4 regions of the Arthrobacter sp. NPDC092385 genome follow, and region 2 is predicted to be linked to each of the others. Evidence: riboswitches for the same ligand, from Rfam matches in the RefSeq annotation. Region 2 holds a riboswitch; each other region holds the start of a gene.
The links. A riboswitch is a leader RNA that binds a small molecule or an ion and turns the genes downstream of it on or off. The one in region 2 is predicted to bind S-adenosylmethionine.
Positions count from the first base shown of each region.

Region 1: linked by a shared signal. The riboswitch ahead of ACIQCY_RS01450 (ABC transporter substrate-binding protein) and the one ahead of ACIQCY_RS16730 (ABC transporter substrate-binding protein) in region 2 are both predicted to bind S-adenosylmethionine.
Region 3: linked by a shared signal. The riboswitch ahead of sfnG (dimethylsulfone monooxygenase SfnG) and the one ahead of ACIQCY_RS16730 (ABC transporter substrate-binding protein) in region 2 are both predicted to bind S-adenosylmethionine.
Region 4: linked by a shared signal. The riboswitch ahead of ACIQCY_RS04170 (AmiS/UreI family transporter) and the one ahead of ACIQCY_RS16730 (ABC transporter substrate-binding protein) in region 2 are both predicted to bind S-adenosylmethionine.

Region 1 is NZ_JBIVQL010000001.1:287,967-293,634, reverse strand. Features, by position in the region: gene ACIQCY_RS01470 (TetR/AcrR family transcriptional regulator) at 1-234, opposite strand, end outside; gene ACIQCY_RS01465 (SDR family NAD(P)-dependent oxidoreductase) at 395-1,408, shown strand; gene ACIQCY_RS01460 (AsnC family protein) at 1,475-1,690, shown strand; gene ACIQCY_RS01455 (aminodeoxychorismate lyase) at 1,770-2,648, shown strand; SAM riboswitch class IV at 2,757-2,874, shown strand; gene ACIQCY_RS01450 (ABC transporter substrate-binding protein) at 3,041-3,955, shown strand; gene ACIQCY_RS01445 (amino acid ABC transporter permease) at 3,966-4,730, shown strand; gene ACIQCY_RS01440 (amino acid ABC transporter ATP-binding protein) at 4,727-5,464, shown strand; gene ACIQCY_RS01435 (energy-coupling factor transporter transmembrane component T family protein) at 5,504-5,668, opposite strand, start outside.
Region 2 is NZ_JBIVQL010000019.1:13,095-18,762, reverse strand. Features, by position in the region: gene ACIQCY_RS16745 (DUF4383 domain-containing protein) at 82-546, shown strand; gene ACIQCY_RS16740 (MFS transporter) at 687-1,868, opposite strand; gene ACIQCY_RS16735 (DUF1349 domain-containing protein) at 1,968-2,564, opposite strand; SAM riboswitch class IV at 2,701-2,828, shown strand; gene ACIQCY_RS16730 (ABC transporter substrate-binding protein) at 2,969-4,630, shown strand; gene ACIQCY_RS16725 (ABC transporter permease) at 4,631-5,563, shown strand; gene ACIQCY_RS16720 (ABC transporter permease) at 5,560-5,668, shown strand, end outside.
Region 3 is NZ_JBIVQL010000009.1:80,752-86,419, forward strand. Features, by position in the region: gene ACIQCY_RS12770 (hypothetical protein) at 1-42, opposite strand, end outside; gene ACIQCY_RS12775 (glycoside hydrolase family 6 protein) at 105-1,364, opposite strand; SAM riboswitch class I at 1,593-1,696, shown strand; gene sfnG (dimethylsulfone monooxygenase SfnG) at 1,690-2,868, shown strand; gene ACIQCY_RS12785 (O-acetylhomoserine aminocarboxypropyltransferase/cysteine synthase family protein) at 2,868-4,247, shown strand; gene ACIQCY_RS12790 (CoA-binding protein) at 4,244-4,744, shown strand; gene ACIQCY_RS12795 (hypothetical protein) at 4,751-5,668, opposite strand, start outside.
Region 4 is NZ_JBIVQL010000002.1:225,091-230,758, forward strand. Features, by position in the region: gene ACIQCY_RS04150 (LacI family DNA-binding transcriptional regulator) at 1-524, opposite strand, end outside; gene ACIQCY_RS04155 (hypothetical protein) at 965-1,291, shown strand; gene ybaK (Cys-tRNA(Pro) deacylase) at 1,309-1,803, shown strand; gene ACIQCY_RS04165 (GNAT family N-acetyltransferase) at 1,836-2,258, shown strand; SAM riboswitch class IV at 2,402-2,515, shown strand; gene ACIQCY_RS04170 (AmiS/UreI family transporter) at 2,552-3,163, shown strand; gene ACIQCY_RS04175 (acyl-CoA dehydrogenase family protein) at 3,247-4,515, shown strand; gene ACIQCY_RS04180 (PhzF family phenazine biosynthesis protein) at 4,551-5,387, opposite strand; gene ACIQCY_RS04185 (APC family permease) at 5,422-5,668, opposite strand, start outside.

The DNA.
Region 1 (5,668 bases), on a different contig from region 2:
TTCCCCCAGCGTTGCGGGGTCGCCGCCGAGGAGCGGCTGGTAGTCCGGCATTTGGGGGAGCGCCTCGAGGAAGAGGGCTTCCTTGGATCCGAAATAGTGGATGGGCAGCGCCGCATCCACTCCTGCCGCGGATGCTACGGAGCGGACCGAGGCGCCGGCATATCCGCGCTCGAGGAACAGGGTGCGGGCGGCGGCCAGGATGGCGCTGCGCGTCTCCGTCCGGCCTTCGATCATCCTCCAACCCTAGACGGCCGGGTTCCTCCTGCGAGTCCGTCCGGGACAATGCCCGTCGAAAAAGGAGGATCGCGCGCGACACTGGCCATTCAACGGCGTTGAATGTAGCCTGCAGGGACAGCAGCACTTCCCCCGATCCTCCGAACCGGAAGGACCTCCCATGTCCCGGACTCCTGCCACCCTGACCGCCTCCAGCACCATCGACCAGTGGCTCGGCCACCCCGAGGGAGGGCCTGTCCTGAGGGGGTTCCTCGCGCAGGCCGGCACCGACGAGGCAGCACTCGGCCCCGCCCGGTCCATGCCGCTGCAGCAACTGGTCGCCCTGAGCCAGGGCGCACTGCCGCAGGCGGCGGTCGACGATCTCGTCAGGCGGGTCAACGGAGGCATCATCCCGGAGGCGGACGGCTCCGCCTGGCAGGAGCGCCCGGTCGCGGGCCGGTTCGAGGGACGCACCGTCATCGTCACGGGGGCAGGATCGGGCATCGGCCGCGCCACGGCCTCACGCGTGGCCCGTGAGGGCGGCCGGGTGATCGCCGTCGACATCGCCGCGGATCGCATCGAGGACCTCACCGCGTCCCTGGACGACTACCAGGTGGTGCCGATCGCGGCCGACCTCACCGACGCCGAGGCCGTGGCGCGCATCATCGCCGGCACCGAGGGACGCATCGACGCACTGGCCAACGTGGCCGGCATCAACGACGACTTCAGCCCGCTCCACGAGGTCTCGGACGCCATGTGGTCGCGCGTCTTCGCCGTCAACGTCGAAGGACTCATGCGGCTCACCCGGGCCGTGCTGCCCGTCATGCTCGACGCCGGTCGCGGGTCGATCGTCAACGTGGCGTCCGAAGCAGGGCTTCGAGGATCGGCATCCGGCGTCGCTTACACGGCGTCCAAGCACGCGGTGGTGGGCATCACCCGCAGCGCAGCGTTCATGTACGCGAAGGATGGCGTGCGCATCAACGCGGTCGCGCCGGGCGGAGTCGCCACCGGCATCCCGATGCCGGGCACGCCGTCGGCCTTCGGGTCGGCGCGGCTCGAGGCGGCCCGGGTCAACATCCCGAGCATCGCCGATCCCGCCCACCTCGCGGCAACCATCACCTTCCTGCTGAGCGACGACGGCGTGAACATCAACGGCGCCATCCTGCCCTCCGACGGCGGCTGGTCGGCCGTCTAGGACAGGCCGCCGCGGCGGGGCAGCACGGCCCTTGTCCACCGCCGCGTTGTCAACTAATGTTGACGCATGGAGGTGGAGAGGATGAGAACACTCGTCGGATCGATGGACGGCAGAGGGCCCAGCGAAGCACTGCAGGCAGTCGCCGAACTCCAGCGGGAGGTAGGGCGTGCAGAAGCGGGCCTCGTCCGCAATGCCCGCCAGGCAGGACTGTCATGGGAGGCCATCGCCCAGAGCCTCGGGGTGAGCAAGCAGGCGGTGCACCGGAAGTACGGCAAACGGTAGCTCGACGTTTGCGCCTGACCGTGGGCGTACCGTCGTCGCCCGGCCCGGCCCGAGGAATGGCAGCGGATACGCTGGTGCCATGACTGTTCTCGTGTTCCTCGACCCGGCCCACGACGACGGCAAGGTCGTCGACGCCTCGCAGCCGCAACTGATGGCCACCGACCTCGGCGCCACGCGCGGGGACGGCATCTTCGAATCGCTGCTGGCCGTCGGCGGAACTCCCCGGAAGGAGCAGGCGCACCTCGCGCGGCTCGCGTCGTCGGCCGCCGCCCTCGACCTGGTGGTGCCCGGGGCGGAGGCCTGGAGCCGCGCCATCCGCACCGGCCTGCGGGAGTTCGCGGCGGCCGAGCCGGACCACGGCCACGCCGTCGTGAAGCTGATCGCCACGCGTGGGGTGGAGGACGCGGGCCGCGCCACGGCCTGGGTGCAGGTGGCGCCCGTTCCGGCGTCGACCCTGGCACAGCGCGACGCCGGCCTGAAGGTCCTGTTCCTCGAGCGCGGGTACGACAGCACCGTGGCACAACGTGCGCCGTGGCTGCTCATGGGTGCCAAGACCCTCTCCTACGCGGTGAACATGGCGGCCATCCGCCATGCGAAGGCGCACGGCGCGGACGACGTCATCTTCACGTCCTCCGACGGCAAGGTCCTGGAAGGACCGACGTCCACCGTGCTCCTCGCCTACGACCGTGACGGGCAGAAGACGCTCCTCACACCGCAGTTGGAGAGCGGCATCCTGGCGGGCACGTCCCAGAGCGCTCTCTTCGCAGCGGCGAAGGAGCAGGGGTGGGAGCTCGGCTACGGTCCGCTCGAACCGCACCACCTGCTCGACGCCGACGCCGTCTGGCTGATCTCGAGCATCCGGCTCCTCGCGCCCGTCCTCTCGCTCGACGGCCAGGACCTGCGTACGTCGGCCGCGCTCACCGCCGAACTCACCGAGCTCGTGGACCGATTCGTGTAATCTCCACCACAAACGGCCGTGTAGAGGCCCGTTTACCGCGTCAAACGCCGATTTCCGCCCGCTGTCGTTTTGACCGGGCCCTTCACCCTGCCCTAGCGTTTTTCTTGAAATCAAGAGTTCCAGCCCTCGGCCCTGGCCGGCTGGACAGCAACCCTCTCCCGTAGTGGGGTGCTCCAGGTGAAGATTCGGCCGCCGGGACCAGTCCCCCGGTTGGCAAGTACGGCGTCGTGCGGCGTCCCGGGATCGCCGGGTAGCCACATCACAACGCGCACAGCCCAGAACAGCGAGCGTGTCACCCAGCAGCAAGCAGCCTCCTTCCGTGCCGTCGACCGGCACCTCCGAAAACCCCTCACCCTGTGCGCCCGGAACCCGGGCCGGCATCGAAGGAAACCATGAACATCTCCCGTAAGGTCCTCACGGCACTCGCCGTACCCCTCCTCGCCCTGACCGTCTCCTGCGGCAGCTCCAGCAGCGAGCCCACCGAGACCACCGACGCCCTGGCCGGCAGCGACCAGCAGACGCTGGACAAGTACACCACCGAGGACACCACGCCGATCGACGGGATCGACACCTCGAAGCTCGGACTCATCACCGAGGGCACGCTGCGCGTCGGCACCCTCTCGGATGCGCCTCCGAACATCTTCATCGAGAACGGCGTCTTCACGGGCTACGACAACGAGTTGCTGCGCGCCATCGGCGACAAGCTCGGCCTCGAGGTCGAGTTCGCCTCCACCGACTTCTCGGCGCTGCTGGCGCAGGTGCAGAACAAGCAGTTCGACGTCGGATCCTCCTCGATCTCCACCACCGAGGCCCGCCGCGAGAACGTCGGCTTCACCAACGGCTACGACTTCGGCTACATGGCCGTCGTCGCCAAGAACGGCTCTCCGGTCACGGGCTTCGACTCGCTGTCCGAGAGCACCCGGATCGGCGTGGTGCAGGGCACCGTGCAGGACGACTACGTCACCAACACCCTGGGCCTCGAGCCCGTGCGCTTCGCCGACTACAACACCGTGTACGCCAACGTGAAGAACGGCCAGGTGGACGCGTGGGTCGCGCCGTCCCAGCAGGCCACCGGCCAGGTGAAGGAGGGCGACGACACCACGATCGCCGAGACCATCATCAACACGGAGAACTTCACCGCCTATGCCGTGAACAGCGAGAACCAGCCCCTGATCGACGCCCTGAACGCGGGCCTCGACGCCGTGGTCGAGGACGGCACGTGGTCCGAGCTCACCAAGGAGTGGTACCCGGACCGCGAGATGCCGACCGACTGGAAGCCCGGCAGCAAAGCCGTGGAAGTAAAGTAGCCGACCCTCCATGAATGCCCTTGAACAGCTCGCGCAGACCTTCTTCGACTGGGAGGCGATGGCCGCCGTCCTGCCGGAGCTCCTCGCGGTCGGCCTGCGGAACACCCTGATCCTCGCGATCGCGTCCGGCGTCATCGGGACGGTCCTCGGCATGGTCCTCGCGATCATGGGGATCTCCCGCAACCGGCTGCTCCGCTGGGCGGCGCGCATCTACACGGACATCTTCCGTGGGGTGCCCGCCGTCGTGATCATCCTGCTCATCGGCATCGGACTCAGCCCGATCTACCGCGAGGCCACCGGCAGCACGAGCCCGTTCCCCATGGGGATCCTCGCGCTGTCGCTCATGGCGGCGGCCTACATCGGCGAGATCTTCCGCTCCGGTATCCAGAGCGTGGAGAAGGGACAGCTGGAGGCCTCGCGCGCCCTGGGCTTCAGCTACCGCTCGTCGATGCAGCTCGTGGTGGTTCCCCAGGGCGTGCGGCGCGTGCTGCCCGCCCTGGTGAACCAGTTCATCGCGCTGATCAAGGAATCCTCGCTCATCTACTTCCTCGGGCTGCTGACCAGCGAGCGTGAACTGTTCCGGATCGGCAACGATGCGGCCAGCAACACGGGCAACCTCTCGCCGCTCATCGCCTCCGCCGTCCTGTACCTGTGCCTCACGATCCCGCTGACCCACCTGGTCAACTACATCGACAACAAGTTGCGGACGGGCAAGAGGGAGAAGCCGGAACCGGACGAACTGGCCGCGAAGATCGGCGAAGGAGCCAAGGCGTGAAGACCATCGAATCGGGAACCCTGACCGGCAGGGACCTCCACCTGTCCTTCGGGACCAACCACGTGCTCCGCGGCATCGACCTGCACGTGGAGCAGGGCACGACGGCGTCGGTCATCGGCCCGTCCGGATCCGGCAAGTCCACGCTCCTGCGTGTCCTCAACCGGCTGATCGAACCGGACAGGGGAGACATCCTGCTCGACGGCCGGTCCGTGCTGAAGGACAACCCGGACGAGCTGCGCCGCCGCATCGGCATGGTGTTCCAGCAGTTCAACCTCTTCCCCCACAAGACCGTGGTGGACAACGTGTCCCTGGCGCTGCGCAAGCTCCGGAAGATGTCCGCGGACGAGGCCCGGGAGAAGGCGCTGGCGCAGCTGGACCTGGTGGGACTGAAGCACAAGGCCGATGTGCGGCCCGGCAACCTCTCGGGCGGCCAGCAGCAGCGCGTCGCGATCGCCCGGGCGCTGGCGATGGACCCCGAGGTCATGTTCTTCGACGAGGCGACGTCCGCCCTGGACCCCGAGCTCGTCAAGGGCGTCCTCGCCCTCATGGCGGATCTGGCCTCGGCGGGCATGACCATGGTCGTCGTGACCCACGAGATGGGTTTCTCTCGCAACGTCTCCGACACCGTGACGTTCATGGACGGCGGCGTGGTCGTGGAATCCGGTCCGCCGGCCGCGATCTTCGACGACGCGCAGACCCCGCGCCTGCGGTCCTTCCTCGCGGACGTGCTGTAGGAGCCCGCTGCACCAGCGCCGACACGGCGGCCGCCCCGGTCAGGACAGGATGAAATTCCAGGTCCCGGCCAGGACGGCCGCCGTTACTGCGCCCGCGGCGATCAGGAGCCCGACGACGGCGACACCGGCGTCGAGCGGGGAGAAGGTGCTCGTCCGCGCCCACGTGCGCGTCCCGCCGCCGAATCCGCGCGCCTCCATCGCGGT
Region 2 (5,668 bases):
CCGAGCGCTGCCAGATGCCCGGTCCTCCCGACGAGTGGTGATGCTTCCCCACATCGCAACAATCCACGAAAGGAAACGGTCATGTCCTCCTCCGCCCTTCATCCCAAGAGCGCACACACCCGCTCCCGGGCCTCGGCATCCACGCTCGCCCTTGTCGCGGGCGGGCTGCTGCTCCTGATCGGGGCACTCAGCCTCATCCCCGGGATCACCACGGACTACGGCACCCTGGCGTTCGCCGCCAACTCGTCCGCGCTGTTCCTCGGCATCTTCCAGACCAGCGTCCTCCTCAGCGTCATCTACGCCCTCGTAGGTGCAACGGGACTCCTCCTGTCCCGGCTGCCGATCGAAGCACGCGCCTACCTCGTCGGCGCAGGCGCGTTCTTCCTCGTCCTCTGGATCTACGGCCTCTTCGCGAACGCCGAGATGGTCGCCAACATCTTCTCCACCAATGCGGCCACCAGCTGGGCGCACCTGGTGCTCGGCGTCGCCCTCGCCGCAGCCGGCGCCGTCGCCACGGAGGACGCCGAGGAAGTGAGGAACACATAGGCCCTCCTCTCACCCGCCCCACGGCACGTTGCAGAAGTCCCCGCCGGGACCCGCCTCGGCCGGGACTTCTGTTCCGGGCTAGCGACACGGCGTGTTCCGAGGGCGGGTGCGCACTCCGACGACGAGCAGGGTTCCTGGAACTACGGCCTGGTCCTGCCGACGGCCGCCGCTGTCGAGTCACGCAGCATCAGCGCGATCCCGCTGAGCAGTGACACCGCGGCGGTCAGGACGAGCAGGGGTCCGAGGCCCAGGCCGGGGATCACGGCGCCGGCAAGGGCCGGCGCTGCGACCGAACTGATGGCTCCGACGACAAGGCAGGCCGTGAATGCTGCGCCTGCGCGGTCGGGCACCAGCTCGGCGGTCCAGACGGCGAGGACCGCCGATCCTGCCATGTATCCGACACCGAAGATGCACGCTGAGACTGCCGTCGCGGTCAGGGAGTCACTGGCCAGGCCGAGGAGTGCCAGTGCTGCAGCGACCGTGACGAGGCAGAGGGCGGCGACCCGCGAGGCGCCCATCCGCTGCACTGCGGCTTCGGTCGCCAGGCCCGCCGCGCCGGTGAGGCCGATAGCTGCGTAGAGTGCCGGGACGGCAAGAGCGGGGAGGTCGCCGCTGGCCAGGGTGTCCGCTGCGTAGGTGAAGTAGATGACGACGACGGCGAAGTAGACGACGGAGTAGGCGGCGGGTACCCGCAGCGCCTTCGCCAGTGAGGAGACACCGTGCGGTCCGTCCGGGCGCGGATCCGGACGGGTCGGCGACACGAGGCGGAGGTTCAGGATCGCGGCTGCCACCGCGGCAAGAGCGATACCGGCCCAGACCAGGCGCCATGAGCCCAGTGCTGCAAGGACGGCCAGGCCACCCAGGAGAACCAGTCCACCGCCGGTGCCGGTCGTGATGATCGCCAACGTCCGTGACCGGTGTTGCAGGGGCACCGCACGGGTCACGATGTCGGAGTAGGGCGCCCAGACCCAGCCCCCCGCGCTGCCGGCCAGGACGACACCGGCCGCGAGCAGCCACGGGGACTGCGCAAGTGTCACGAGCACCGCTCCCAGGGCGCCACATGCTCCACCCACAGTTGTCGGAGCGCGCGAACCGCGGCGAGCAGCCAGCGGCCCGGCGAGCAGCAGGCCGGCCAGGTAGCCTGCGAACGTCGCACTGGCGATGAGGCCGAGCACCAGCTCGGAGAGCCCCAGGTCCTGCCGGATGCCGGGCAGCGTCAGGCCGTAGGCGTAGCGGGCCATCCCGAAGGCGACCCCGACCACCGCCGCTCCGGCCAGGCCTGTCCGGCCGCCCGCCGAGAGCTCCATGGAAAACCACCTCATCCTGACTCGTTCGTCCGAGCGACTGCCCACCTGGCGGATCGATGACGACGGCGCCGTCGTCATCGGCTGATGCACAGGCCGGCGGCGGCAGCGACTCCCCTACCCGTGCAGCGCAGCGTCCGCTTCCCCCTGTGCCCAGCCGGTGAAGGTCACTGTCAGGCCCGCTCGCGTGGGCGAGCAGCAATACGGCCCCGCCGAGACCTCCAGGCCGGGTTCGAGTGGCACGACGCGGACGAGGCGGAACGCCTCCCCTGACCTGCGAGCGCGGATCGTGACGGCATCGCCGCTCCTGCTCATGCGCACCGTCACCTCCTGCCCACCCCACTCGGGCACCGGGGCGACCGACCAGTCGGATACACGATCAGTCACCACGGCACCCACCTGGGGAACGCCGTCGGACACCTCCACTCCGGCCTTGATCCAGTGCTCCGCACTGCTGTGCAGGTAGATGCCGGCCTGGTCGAACTGCTCCCGGTAGTCGAGCAGGAACGAGACGTCGAGAGCGGTGTCCTGGGGGAAGGGTGCCAGCAGGGCGTGAGCGCTGTCGTGGACGAAACCGTACGACGTCCGCCGCCAGGCGTCGCTTCCCTCCACGGCCGTCACGCGCAGGTGGCCGCCTTCCACCACGGCGTCCTCCGGCGGGTTACGCCAGGAGCCGGTGGTCCAGGGCGAAGCCGGGGTACGGGCAGCGATCATCGAATGCCTTTCTGAGCGGAAGGCGGGATCCCTGTTCGGCATCGGATCCGCTGCCTGATGGGGCGATATCGCAATACCCGGTCATATTACTTCTTATTGGCGCGACTGCCGGATTCTCTGCCTATAGTGAATTCAGCTTCAAGAGATGCGGCCGCCAAGCTCCGACTAGGCCGCGCACCAACCCCATGTTCCTGGGTGGTTCGGATGACGAAGCGGCCTCCGCCTTGGCACTTCGTGCTGGTCCGGCGCGGGCAAGAGCACTTCGAAAGGCACTCCCCGTGAGTTGTAGCGCCCTCCCCCTCCCCTAGCAGACCCTGCGCGTCCTGCGCATCCTGTTGCTCTTCATCCCCTTTTCCGGTGAATTCCGCTGTGCGCGGTGCCGGACCCCTTCCAAGGAATTCTCCATGAATGCATCCGTAATTCGTCCTGCCCGAGATCGCCGCCGATTCCGCAGCTTCACCGCATTGTCGGCCGTCGCCCTGGTGTCCCTTGTCAGCGGCTGCGCCGGTCCGGCCGGTCCCTCCTCGGTGGCCGGTGACGAGCCGGTGGACGGCGGCATCCTGAACGTGTCGATCTCGGCCGAACCCGGCTGCCTCGACGGCCACGGGATCTCTGCCACACAGCAGCAATTCCTCGGCCGGCTGATCTACGACAACATCGTGACGCTCGACGAGAACGGGGAGATCGCTCCCTACCTCGCTGAATCCTGGGACATCTCGGAGGACGGCAAGACCTACACGTTCCACCTCAAGGAGGGAGTGACCTTCAGTGACGGCTCGCCCTGGAACGCCGAGGTGCTGGGCCAGAACCTGGAGCACATGCGGGATCCGGCCACGAAGTCCCCCCTCGCGGCTGCGTACATCGCCCCGTACGTGGACGGCACCGTCATCGACGAGTACACCTTCGAAGCCCACCTCGAGTACCCCTACACGCCCTTCCTCTACACCCTGGCGCAGTCGTGGCTCGGCATGAACTCGGGCAAGGCGATCACCGAAGCCCCCGAGACGCTCTGCCAGAACCCGATCGGCACCGGGCCGTTCACGGTCGCGGACTACAAGCCCGGCCAGAGCATCAGCTACACCAAGCGCGCCGGCTACGACTGGGCGCCGGAGTGGCTCGAGGGCGACGGCGAGGCACACCTCGACGGCGTGGAGGTCACCCTGGTCAGCGAGCCGGTCATCCGGCACCAGTCGCTCGTCTCGGGCCAGTACGACCTCACCGAGAACCTCGCACCGCAGAACGCATCCGCGGTCCAGGCGGATTCGAACTTCACGTACGAGAACCTGCCACGGACGGGCAGCCCGTACGTCCTGAGCTTCAACCTCAACCGCGCACCCTTCAACGATCTCGCGGTCCGCCAGGCATTCGCCGCGTCCGTGGACACGAAGGCCGTCACCGACAGCCTCGGCTTCGACACCTACACCCCGATCGACAGCTTCCTGTCGAAGGAGAGCAAGTACTACGACCCTTCGGTCGAGGGAACGCTCACCTACGATCCCGAGCGGGCGAACAAGCTGCTGGACGACGCCGGCTGGTCCACGCGTGACAGCGAGGGGTTCCGTACCAAGGACGGTCAGCGCCTCGTGGTCGAGGTGCCGGCGGTGGAGAGTTCGACGCCGAGCCCCCTGCTGGTCCAGCTGCAGGGAGAAGCCAGGAAGGCCGGCTTCGACCTCCAGATCATCCAGCTCCCGCAGGCCCAGCTCACCGAGCGGCGCTACGCCGGGGACTACGACGCGCTGGCGGGCGTATGGCACACGAACACGACCGACGTCCTCTTCATCCGGTACCACTCCTCGGAGATCACCGGGGAGCGGATCGGGCAGAACTCGTCCTACGTCGACGATCCGGCCCTGGACGAACTGCTCCTGACGGCCCGTGAAGCCAGTGACGGCCCCGAGGCGGCCGAGGCCTACTCCAAGGCCCAGCACCGGCTGCTCGAGATCGTCCCGGGCGTCCCGCTCTACGAGAACCCGAGCCAGTTCGCCTACGCCAACACCGTCCAGGACGTCGCGGTGGACACCTCCCACCCCGTGCCCGTGCTGACCTACGCCTGGAAGGCGGAGTAGGTGGCCGTCCTCCGGCGCATCCTCACACGCCTGGCCGTCGGGATCGGGGTCCTCTGGGGCGCCGCCACGCTGACGTTCCTCGCGGTCTACCTGATCCCGGGTGACACCGCCCTGCTGATCCTCGGCGGTCCCGACGCACGGCCCACCGCCGAGACCCTGGCGCAGGTCCGCGCCGACTACCTGCTCGACCAGCCGTTCATCGTCCAGTACGGCAGCTATCTCGGGAACCTGCTGCAGGGGGACCTGGGGCAGTCCTACCGCCTGCGCCTGCCGGTGACGGAAGCCATCGGCCAGCAGATCGGTGCGACGGCGGCGCTCGCAGGCGCCGCCGTCGGAATCGCCCTGCCCCTGACCTTCGCGGTCGCCGTCCTCTCGGCGCAGCGTGCGAACTGGATCCGGTCGATCGTCTCCGGTATCGAGGTGGTGTTCGCGGCGACGCCGACCTTCATCATCGGCTTCGCCCTGCTGATCGTCTTCTCCTTCACGCTCCGATGGTTCCCCATCGGCGGCAACCAGGGGACGGCGGCCCTGGTCCTCCCGGCACTCACGCTCGCCCTCGCGATCTTCGGGACCCTGTCCCAGGTCCTGCGGAACGAACTCGAGGACGTCCTGGAGCAGCCGTTCATCCTGACGGCACGGTCCCGCGGCATGCGGGACCTCCCGGTGCGGATCCGCCATGCGCTGCGGCACGCCGCCATCCCCGTCATGACCATGTCGGGCTTCGTCGTCGCGGCGCTCCTCGGCGGGTCGGTCGTCGTCGAGACCCTCTTCAGCCGGCAGGGCATCGGTTCGCTCACGCTGGCCTCGGTCTACAACAAGGACCTGCCCGTCATCATCGGGATCGTGCTCCTCTCGGCCGCGGTCTACGTGGTCGTCAACCTGGTGATCGACCTCCTCTACACGCTCATCGATCCGAAAGTGGTGACAGCATGAGCATCGCCTCCCGCACCGCCCCACCCGCCGTCGCAACCCTCGCCACCCCCCTGGGCGGTCCCCCGGTGTCACCGGCGGGCACGCCAGGCCGGACACCGCGGGCAC
Region 3 (5,668 bases), on a different contig from region 2:
CCTTCGCTCCTGCACGCGCTGCGCCGACTTCCAGGTTTCCATTCCATCAGCCTAGGTGCAGACGGGTGTGCACGGCCCGATCGGACCGCACACACCCCGCTCTGCTACGGCCGGACGGGCGCGCCGGCGTTCCTGATCAGGTCGATGGCCTGCTCCGGGAACCAGGCTCCGGCAGCCGGGTCTACCCGGCCCCACTCGGGATCCACTCCACCGTTGTCCGTCAGTCCGCGGCTGCATTCGCCGTCGGACTCACCAGGCACCTTGATCCACAGGAAGGCATCGGCCAGCGGGTTGCCGGTATCGGACGTGGGCAGGTGGCCCAGTCCGCGGCCCGGCGGGTTGCACCAGACCTGAGGGTCCGGGTAGGCGGCCGTGGGGACCCAGGGGCCCTTGCCGTTGCGGCTCGTATCGATGACGAAGTGTGCAAGCTCGTCGTTCGACGGCGCGTTCGCCGCGCCCGCCACGTTCTTCGCGTACCAGGCGTCAGTCAGTCCCCAGGTGGAGAAGTCGGTGGGCGACGCCGGATAGTACTGGCTGCCACAGGAACCGTAGGCCCCCGGGTTGATCTCGGTGGCGTAGTAGATGCACTGGGACACCCAGCTGCCGAACTTCACCTGGCGTTCGGTGAGTTCGTAGTTGGAGACGTTCAGGAAGAAGCCGTCGGCCTTCTGCACACCGGCTTTCACGAGCCTGCTCGAGATCTCACCGGTACCGAGCCAGGCGCTGTGCGTCCCGTCGAGGTACACCCTGGTGTTGGGAAGCGCCTTCAGCTGGTCCACCGCGTAGTTGAGCATCTCGAAGCGCTCTGCCGCCGCGGTCCGGGCGTTCGCCTCTGCCGGCTGGCACCACTCGAGGTTGCCGTCGAGCCCGCGGTTCCAGGGGATGATGCCGAGCCCGTCCGGCTCGAGCACCACCATGGCCGCCCTGTCCTCGATGCCCGCGGCGAGCGCGTCCACCCAGGCCTTGTAGCCGGCGACGTCGGTCGCTCCGCCGGCCGAGTACTGCGAACAGTCACGGAAGGGCAGGTTGTACGCGGCGAGCACGGGCACCTGGCCCTTGCCTGCCGCGCGATGCGTGGTGGTCCGCACCTCCTGCGTGACGGTGGCGGGATCGCTGCCCGTGACCCAGACAGCCTGTGGAGCCGAGACCATGGCGCTGAGGCTGTCGGCGGTCGCACGGTCGCCGGAAGACCGCAACTCCGCGATCTGGCGCTGGGCCTCGTGATAGTGGTTCTTCATCGGGACATAGAACTCGGTGGCGGACGAAGCCGCTCCCTGTTCCGGACCGTCCTTGGGCCCCTGGGCAGAGGCCGGCAGGGCGGAGAATGCGGTGGAGACCAGAACCCCTGCTACGGCAAGGGTCACTGCACACGTCCTGGAAATGCTGAGCATCATTGCTCCTCATGTGGTGGTGGTTGGCGTGATCGCCCGAATGCGGAGCGCTGGTCCATCCCCATGGAAGCGCTCCCACGGCCAGTCTTTGATGCGTTCCCGGCTTTGTCAAGGTCCTCAGTGCACTGATGGCTTCGAGACAGGACCTCATACGGGGACACATTGTTTTGGTTCTGCAGCACCTCGGTGTCACACTCGACCTGACCATCCGGAGCGGCTGAGAGATCTGGCTCATTGACGCCGCAGCAACCCTGGCCTCCGTGTTCCACGGCGACAGAAGGGTGCTACTGCCAGACCGATGGAGGAAACCATGAGCGTCGCCGACCTTTCCGCCCCCCTCAAATTCGCCTACTGGGTTCCCAACGTCAGCGGCGGCCTGGTGGTCTCGACCATCGAACAGCGCACCAGCTGGGACTTCGACTACAACAGGAAGCTCGCGCGCATCGCCGAGGACGCCGGTTTCGAGTACGCGCTCTCCCAGACCCGCTACGCCGCGTCCTACGGCGCCGACAAGCAGCACGAGGCGACGAGCTTCTCCCTCGCCCTCCTGGCCGCGACCGAGAAGCTGAAGGTGATCGCCGCCGTCCACCCGGGCATGTGGCACCCGGGCGTCCTGGCGAAATACATCATCACCGCGGACCACATCTCCAACGGCCGCGCAGCGGTCAACATCGTCTCCGGGTGGCTCAAGGACGAGTTCGTCAACTTCGGCCTCGAGTGGCTCGAGCACGATGAACGCTACGTCCGCACCGAGGAGTTCATCCGGGTGCTGCGCGGCCTGTGGACCGAAGAGGGCTACAGCCAGTCGGGGAAGTACTACGACATCAACAACTTCACCCTGAGCCCGGCCCCCGTGGACGTCCCAGGCCGCCCGCACCCCGAGATCTTCTTCGGCGGGAACTCGACAGCGGCCCAGGCGACCGCCGGACGGGTGGCGGACTGGTACTTCTCCAACGGGAAGGACCTCGAGGGCTTCAAGGAGAACGTCGCAGGAGTCCGGGCCTCAGCACAGGAGGCCGGCCGGCATCCCCGGTACGGGCTCAACGGCTTCGTGATCGCGCGTGACTCCGAGAAGGAGGCACGCGACACCCTGCGCGAGATCGTCGAGAAGGCGCACCGCCCCGCCGTCGAGGGCTTCCGGGACGCCGTGCAGGAAGCCGGCGCGTCGACGAAGGACGGCAAGGGCATGTGGGCCGACTCCAGCTTCGAGGACCTCGTGCAGTACAACGACGGCTTCAAGACGCAGCTCATCGGGACGCCCGAGCAGATCGCCGAGCGCATCGTCGAGTACAAGAAGATCGGCGTGAACCTCTTCCTCACCTGCTACCTGCACTTCCAGGAGGAAGTCGCGGCCTTCGGCACGGACATCCTGCCGATCGTGCGCGAACTGGAGGCCGACGCCGCCCGCAAGGCCGGCGTCGACTTCGATCCCGAATCCACCCTCGCAGTATCCCGACCCAGCAAGGCAGGTGTCTGATGGCAGAACGTTCCTTCGGTTTCCGCACGCGTGCGCTCCACGCCGGCGGGACCCCCGACGCCACGCACGGCGCCCGGGCGGTGCCGATCTACCAGACGACGTCGTTCGTGTTCAAGGACACCAACGACGCCGCCAATCTCTTCGCACTGCAGAAGTACGGCAACATCTACTCGCGTATCGGCAATCCCACGGTCGCCGCGTTCGAGGAGCGCATCGCGTCGCTCGAGGGCGGCATCGGGGCGGTCGCGACGGCGTCGGGCATGAGCGCGGAGTTCATCACCTTCGCCGCCCTGTGCCAGGCCGGCGACCACATCGTCGCCGCCTCCCAGCTGTACGGCGGGACGGTGACCCAGCTGGACGTCACGCTCCGCCGGTTCGGCATCGAGACAACCTTCGTGCCCGGAACGGACCCGGCCGACTACGCGGCCGCGATCCGCGACAACACCAAGGCCGTCTACGCCGAGGTGATCGCGAACCCCTCGGGCGAGATCGCGGACCTCGCCGGGCTGGCGAAGGTCGCGCACGACGCCGGAATACCCTTCATCGTCGACTCGACGCTGAGCACCCCCTACCTCGTGAGGCCGATCGAGCACGGCGCGGACATCGTGATCCACTCCGCCACCAAGTTCATCGGCGGGCACGGCACCACCCTCGGCGGCGTGATCGTGGAGAGCGGGCGCTTCAACTGGGGCAACGGCAAGTTCCCCATGATGACCGAGCCGGTGCCCTCCTACGGCAACATCCAGTGGTGGGGGAACTTCGGCGAGTACGGTTTCCTCACCAAGCTCCGCACCGAGCAGCTCCGTGACATCGGGCCCTCGCTCTCGCCGTCGTCGGCCTTCCAGCTCCTGCAGGGCGTCGAAACCCTCGCGCAGCGTCTCGACGAGCACCTCGAGAACGCGCAGGCCGTGGCCGAGTGGCTGCAGGCCGACCCGCGCGTGGAGTACGTCAACTACGCGGGTCTGCCCACGCATGCACACCATGAGCGCGCGAAGACCTACCTGCCGCAGGGACCCGGCTCGGTCTTCAGCTTCGGCATCAAGGGCGGCCGCAAGGCGGGCCAGAAGTTCATCGAGTCGCTGCAGCTGGCCTCGCACCTCGCCAACGTCGGCGATTCCCGCACCCTCGTGATCCATCCCGGCTCGACGACGCACCAGCAGCTCTCCGCCGAGCAGCTCGTCGCCGCGGGCGTGCCCGAGGACCTGGTCAGGATCTCGGTGGGGCTGGAGGACCTCGACGACATCCTGTGGGACATCGACCAGGCGCTCGCAGCTGCCGTGGAGTCCCCGGACGCAGCATTCGCCGAACTCCCCCAGGAGTCCGCGGGAGAGAACGACGACGACCCGTCGGCAACACGGGCAGTAGGAGTGGGAGCATGAGCAGCACCGCACCGGAACGGACCTGGGAGGGGCCTTCGGCCCCCGAACGGCTGAACCTGCTGAGGAACGCGAAGTCCGTGGCGATCGTCGGGGCATCGGACAAGCCCTCCCGTGCGTCCTACTTCGTCGCGACCTACCTGCAGTCCTCCTCGCCGTACCGCCTGTACTTCGTGAACCCGGTGGCCAAGGAGATCCTGGGGCAGCCGGCGTACGCGTCGCTCAAGGACCTGCCGGAGGTGCCCGACGTCGTGGATGTCTTCCGCAAGCACGACGACCTGCCCTCGGTGCTGCAGGAGACGCTGGACGTCGGCGCGAAAACCCTGTGGCTGCAGCTGGGATCGTGGCACGAGGACGTGGCCCGCGATGCCGAGAAGGCCGGCCTGAACGTGGTGATGGACCGCTGCATCAAGATCGAGCACGCGCGGTTCCACGGAGGACTCAACCTCGCCGGCTTCAACACCGGCGTCATCTCGTCGAAGCGGCAGATCACCTCGTAGCCGGCGTCAGCCGTCCTCGGCGACGGGCGCCGGCGACTTCACGGCCGGCGGTTCCACAGTGACGGGCTCGGCCGTCGGTTCGACCACGGCGAGCGGCTCGGCCGTCGGTTCCACGACGGTGACGGGCTCGGCCGGCGGTTCCACCCCAGTGGCGGGCTCGTCCGGAGCGGCATCGCCGGAGGGGTCGTTCGCCGGCCCGGCGGCCTGTTCGACGTCGGCGTCCGCTTCCGCGTACGCAAGAATGTCCGCGTCGGCGAGGAAGAGCGACATCCCTGCATCATCGTCGGAGAACGGACCAGCCAGGAACATCGGTTCGTCGGCCTGCTCGACGGGCGTGAGGCGCCAGGAGGGATCCGGGCCGGCGAAGGACCTGCGGACGTCGCGATCCCCCCGCTCAGGACCGGTGCTGGTGACTACCCCCTCAGCCTGCGTGTCCTGGCCCCTGCCGTCGCCCTGGACCGTGCCGTCCTTCTGGACCGTGTTCCTGTCCTGCAGCTTTCCCTGGTCGACCTGGCCCTTGCGCTTGCCGTCTCCCGGCGGCGTCTCCCCTGTCGGGGTGCCCGGGACGCGTCCGCCGGGGACGGTGGCGGGTCGCAGGTCCTGCACCGGTGGAGTACCCGGGGCGGCCGGTACCTGCCCGACGGGCGGCTTCTCGGTGGCTACCGGAGGTACTGCAGGCATGGCCAGCGGCGCACCGGGTGCCGTCCTTCCTCCGATGGAAGGCACCTCGGGCGTCACCGTTCCGGCTCCGGCACCGGAAACGTCGCCGGGACCGGTCGGGTCCCCAGCAACGGGAACAGCCGGAACCGCCGCGATGGCGGACGGCGCCGGAACCGGCACCGCGAGGGCCCCCGCAGGGCTCTCGATGGACGGCGCGACGACGGGCGCAGCGGGCTCCGGACGGTCGGGATCGTGATGGTCGGG
Region 4 (5,668 bases), on a different contig from region 2:
GCGGCGTTGTCGATGGCAACGTAGGGCAGGTCCGGCGTCCCCGGCGGGTGTCCCACGAAGGCCGCGGGGACGCCGATGTCCCGTACAGCGGAAGCGATCGGGTCGGAGGCCCGTGCGGAGACGATCACCGCTCCGTCCACGAGCCCGCCGCGGAGGTAGTCGGCTACCCGTCGGCTGTCGCGGTCGGAGTCGATGATCAGCGAGACGAGCTGGTAATCGGCCTTCGAGAGGACCGCATTGGCGCCGAGGAGGATGGACCCGATGTTCGGGTCCTCGAACAGGAGCGAATGGGGTTCGTGGATGATCAGGGCGATCGCGCGGGACTCCTGGGTGACCAGGTTCCGGGCGGCCGAATTGCGTACGTAGCCGACACGCGCGATGGCTTCTTCGACGGCGATCTTCGCCTCGTCGGAGACGTACCTCTCACCGTTGACCACCCGCGATACCGTGCCGCGCGAGAGGCCGGCGGCCGTCGCCACATCGTTGATGGTCGCCCGGCGGTTCCGGGGGCGGATCGAGGGCATATCTGTACTGTAGCTGAGCCTCCTTGCGCCGGCGGGGCGGAAAAAGCGTAGGGTGGGGGTAGTTGTCTAGAAGAAGGCGGCTGTCTTCGGTTCTTCTCTTCGTTACCCTGGCGCGTCCGCCGGGTACCCAAAAGCAGAGCACCATCCCCGAGAGGGAGCGTGCACCATGAACAACCAGGAAGCCCTTCTTCCACAGCCCCACGCGGCCGGATTCCCATCCCGCCTGCACGATCTCCCCGAGCACACTCCCGCTCCGCCCGTGGCGTCCTGACGCCTCCGCCCTCCCCTGCCATCCCCGCAGGCTGACACGGATCAGGCGCAGCGTGCACTGCCTCCGCACCGACCGGGCCGACCGCGCCGAGCCGGACATCCCCCGCCGGCCGGTCCTTCTTCGGCACCGCTTCCGACACTGCTTCCGACACTGCAAAGGAACACACACCATGACGCAGCACATCGAGAATTTCCTCCAGGACTGCACCACCGTCACCGGCGACGGCTCCCATGCAACCCTCGACGAGGTGGAAGGCCTGTACGTGTACTGGTGCTCCCTCCGGGCTGACGACGCGCTGGACACCGACGTCCTGCTCGAGGCCCTCCAGTCGCGCGGAGTGGAACCCGTCCAGCGCGACGGCGTAGATTACGTCGAAGGGCTCGTCCTGACGGGCCCAATCATGGCCGGGTTCATCCTGTCCTGCGACTTCGCCGGAGCCTGGGGCCGGCCGGAGCTGGATTCCGTGGCGGTTCGGGACGTCGCTTCGGTGTCGTGATACCCCGAGGAGGTGCAGTGGGCAGGAAACCGACAGGCTCCCGCAGCACCCCCGCGCTCGCTGCCCTCTCGGCAGCCGGAATCGATTTCACCGCCCGGCCCTACCAGCACCAGGACGGCGTCTCGAGCTACGGGCTCGAGGCCGCCGCCGCGCTGGGCGTGGCACCCGCGCGGGTCTTCAAGACCCTCATGACCAGCGTCGACGGTTCGCTCGTGGCCGCCGTCGTCCCGGTCAGCGGAACACTGGACCTGAAGGCCCTGGCCGCCGCGCTCGGCGGAAGGAAGGCGACGATGGCCGATCCCGCCGTCGCCCAGCGGAAGACCGGGTACGTCCTCGGTGGCATCTCCCCGATCGGGCAGCGCCGGCCCTCCCCCGTGGTCCTCGACGCCACCGCCCTCGACCACCCCACGGTCTTCGTGTCCGGAGGCCAGCGAGGGCTGGACATCGAGTTGACGCCCGGCGACCTGATCACCGCCACGAAGGCACGGACCGCTCCGATCGCCGCACCGTAGAGCCGTGAGGGCCGGCGGCTAGGGTGGGCGACGTGGACATCATCGCCGGGCAGATCCCGCCCCTCGCGGAAGCGCTCGCACTCTACGAAGCCGTCGGGTGGACCGCCTACACCCGCGACCCCGACAGGCTGCGGCGCAGCCTTGCAGGCTCACACCTCGTTCTTGCCGCACGGGACGAGGACGGCCGCCTGCTCGGCCTCGCGCGCACCGTCTCGGACGGAGAGTCCATCTGCTACGTCCAGGACATCCTCGTGCACCCCGGAGCGCAGCGCCGCGGGGTAGGCCGTGCCCTGATGCACGAGGTCCGCTCGCGCTACGGCCACTGCATGTTCGTGGCACTCAGTACCGACGCGGACGGATCCGAGGACGGAGCGCGGTCGCACCCGTTCTATCGTGCGATGGGCTTCCAGGCCCACCCCGACCTCGGACTGGCGGCCTTCGGCTACCGGCCGTGACCTGACCTCCGCGTCACCCGCTGCTGCGCTCCGACGACGACGGGGCAGCGCGGGAGCACGGAGAGTCACGGGGCGTCACGGCGCGTTATCCGCCGTCGCATCCCTGTGCCCGGCCCCTTGGACCACCTAGTCTGGGGACCACAGATCAAGAGTCCCGACGCGAAGCCCTGGCTCGTCGGGCGGCAACCCCCTCCGTGGTGGGGTGCCCCAGGTGAAGATCAGGCCCCGTGCGGACCGTGCCGGGGCAAGCACGGCGCGTACCTGCGGGTCCGCGTCCCGTCGATGGGACACCCATGTCGTACATCTGCCTCCTGCTCTCCGGAGCAGCCCTCCTGATCAACGGCCTCGGCCTCCTGGGCCGGGTGGCGCCGCGCGATTCCGGTTTCTTCAACCTCGCCATCGGCACACTGCAACTGGTCTTCGCGCTGCTCATCGCGTCGGCCGGTGGGCCCGGCACCGCCGCTTCGGCCGGTGGGATCGTCCTCTTCGGACTCACCTACCTGTACGTGGGCCTGAGCTCGGTGGCCGGCCTCGGATCCGCCGGTGTCGGCTGGTTCTGCGGCTTCGTCGCCGTGCTGGCCCTCGTCTTCGCAGGCACGGCGGCCGACGGCGATCCCGTCAGTTCGGTGCTGTGGCTCAGCTGGGCGGTGCTCTGGGCGCTCTTCTTCCTGCTGCTCGCCCGCGGCGCAGCCCGCCTCACCCGGATCACGGGCTGGAGCGCGATCCTCGTGGGCACGGCCGGCACGGTGATCCCGGCGGTCCTCGGCCTGAACGGTGCCTGGCCGACGGGCGGATCCTCGGTCATCGCGGCCGCCGCGGTGCTGGGGGTCCTGTTCGTCGCGGCCGCAACGCTCAGTACGCGCCCCGCACCCGCCGTTGCACCCCGCACCCCCGTCTCCGCCTGATACTCCACCGCTCCGCCCGCCCGCGCCCTCCGCCTGTCCTCTCCGTCCCCCATCAGTCACCATCCCTCCCGGAAAGGTCCACCATGACCACCCTGACGCACACTCCTCCCACCGCCGACGCGGACTACGAACTCCTGGCCGCCCGCTTCCGTCCCCTCTTCGCGAGGATCGCCGAGGGCGCCTCCCGCCGGGAACGCGACCACGAGCTGCCCCGACAGGAGATCCGGTCGCTCATCGAGGCCGGCTTCGGCGCCCTCAGGGTACCGGTGGCCGACGGCGGCTTCGGAGCATCCCTGCCCCAGCTGTTCCGGTTGCTCACCGAGCTCGCAGCCGCGGATTCCAACATCCCGCAGGCCCTGCGAGCACACTTCGCCTTCGTGGAGGACCGCCTCGTCTCGACCGGACGGCAGCGCGAGACGTGGCTCAAGCGCTTCGTGGACGGCGAGACGATCGGTAACTCCTGGACCGAGGTGGGCGGCGTGACGATCGGCGACGTCATCACGAAGGTCAGCCCGGACCCGGACAGGAACGACGGCGGCTTCCGCATCACCGGCACCAAGTACTACTCGACCGGGAGCATCTTCGCGGACTGGATCGACACGTTCGCACAGCGCACCGACAACGGCGTGAAGGTGATCGCCGTGGTCAGCACCCATCAGCCCGGCGTCACGCACGCGGACGACTGGGACGGCTTCGGCCAGCAGACCACCGGCTCAGGGACGTCGACCTTCGACGGCGCACGCGTGGACGCCGAGAACGTCATCGACTTCGACACGCGGTTCAAGTACCAGACGGCGTTCTACCAGGCGGTGCTGCTCGCCGTCCTCGCCGGCACCATCACGGCCGCGGAGCGGGACGTCGCCCACGAGGTACGGAACCGCACGCGCATCTTCAGCCACGGCAATGCGTCGTCGTTCGCGGCCGACCCGCAGATCCTGCAGGTCATCGGCGAGGTGTCCGCGGCAGCGTACGCGGCCGACGCGACGGTCGAGCGGGCCGCGAGGGCCCTGCAGCACGCGTACGAGGGTGCCTTCCTCGACGACGAGGTCGAGGACGAGCGGCGCAACGACGTCGCCGAGCTCGAGACGGCGAAGGCCCAGGTGATCCTGTCGGCGCTCGCCACCCGGGCGACGTCGGACGTCTTCAATGCGCTCGCGGCGTCCGGGGTGAGTACGGCGAAGAACTTCGACCGCCACTGGCGGAACGCACGTACCGCCGCCAACCACAACCCGTGGGTCTTCAAGGCGAGGATCATCGGCGACCACTCGGTCAATGGTGCGGTACCCCCGCGGGTCTGGTCCATCGGATCGGCACCGAAGGCGACGGCACGGGAGGCCCCGACCGGGGCCTGAGCGCGGGCTGCCCGCCGGTGATCCGGTGCATCCACCTAGCCGGGGATCCGGACCGCTCCGCCGGACACCGTCATGCCCCCGCTCTCGGGTATGAGCACCGTGATGACCGACGGGCGCCCGACGTCGGCCCCCTGGTGTACGGTGAGGGTGGCCGGCGGCTGAACCTCGCCCCGAGCACGCAGGTAGGCGCCGAGGGAGGCCGCAGCCGAGCCCGTGGCGGGATCCTCGCGCACCCCGCCGGGCGGGAAGGGGTTCCGCGCTTCGAAGACATCCGGACCGAGCCGGTGCACGACGGCGATCGTCGCGCCCCACCCCCGCGCGGACATCAGGCGCTTCAGCCCCTCGTAGTCGTAGTCGAGGCTCCGCAGGACGGCGGCGTCGCGCACGGGCACGATGGGGTGGATGTTGCCGGCGAAGGACAGCATCACGGGCAGGTCCGCCGACACCTCCTCCTCGCCAAGGCGGAGGTGCTGCAGGAGCTCCGCGCGGACGTCGTCGTCGATGCCGTCGACCCACGGCTCGACCGTGACGAGGGAGGCGACGACGCGACCGCCCACCCGCTCGGTCCTGAGCTCGAGCGGACCCACCGGCGTCGACAGGACCAGCGTCCCGACTCCCCCGCGCTCGGCGAGCGCGACGCCGGTGGCGATCGTCGCATGGCCGCAGAACGGAATCTCGGCCTCGGGCGCGAAGTAGCGGATCGTGGCACCACCCGGGGAGCGGCGGGAGAGGAAGGCGCTCTCCGCGTAGCCGAGCCGGGCTGCGATGGCCTGCATCTCCTGCGGCGTCAGGCCGTCGGCGTCGAGCACCACCCCGGCAGGGTTTCCACCATCGGCGCGGTCGGTGAAGGCTGCGTAGCGAAGAGTCTCCATGCTGCCGATGCTAGCCGCCGCCCGGGCCGGATCCTCAGCCGTCGACGGCCGACGGATCGCCGGCCCTGGTGTTGGTCCTCCGGTTGATCAGCCAGGTGACGAACCACAGGACCACGCCGATAGCCATCAGGCCGCCGGCAATCTGGTACTGCACGACGTCGCGCCCCACCCACGGCCCGGCGAGGAATGCGCACAGCACCGCGGCCACGATGGGGAGCGGGCCGGGTGACGTGAAGAAGACCTTGCGGTTGACGTCCCGCTTGCGTCGCAGCACCACGCAG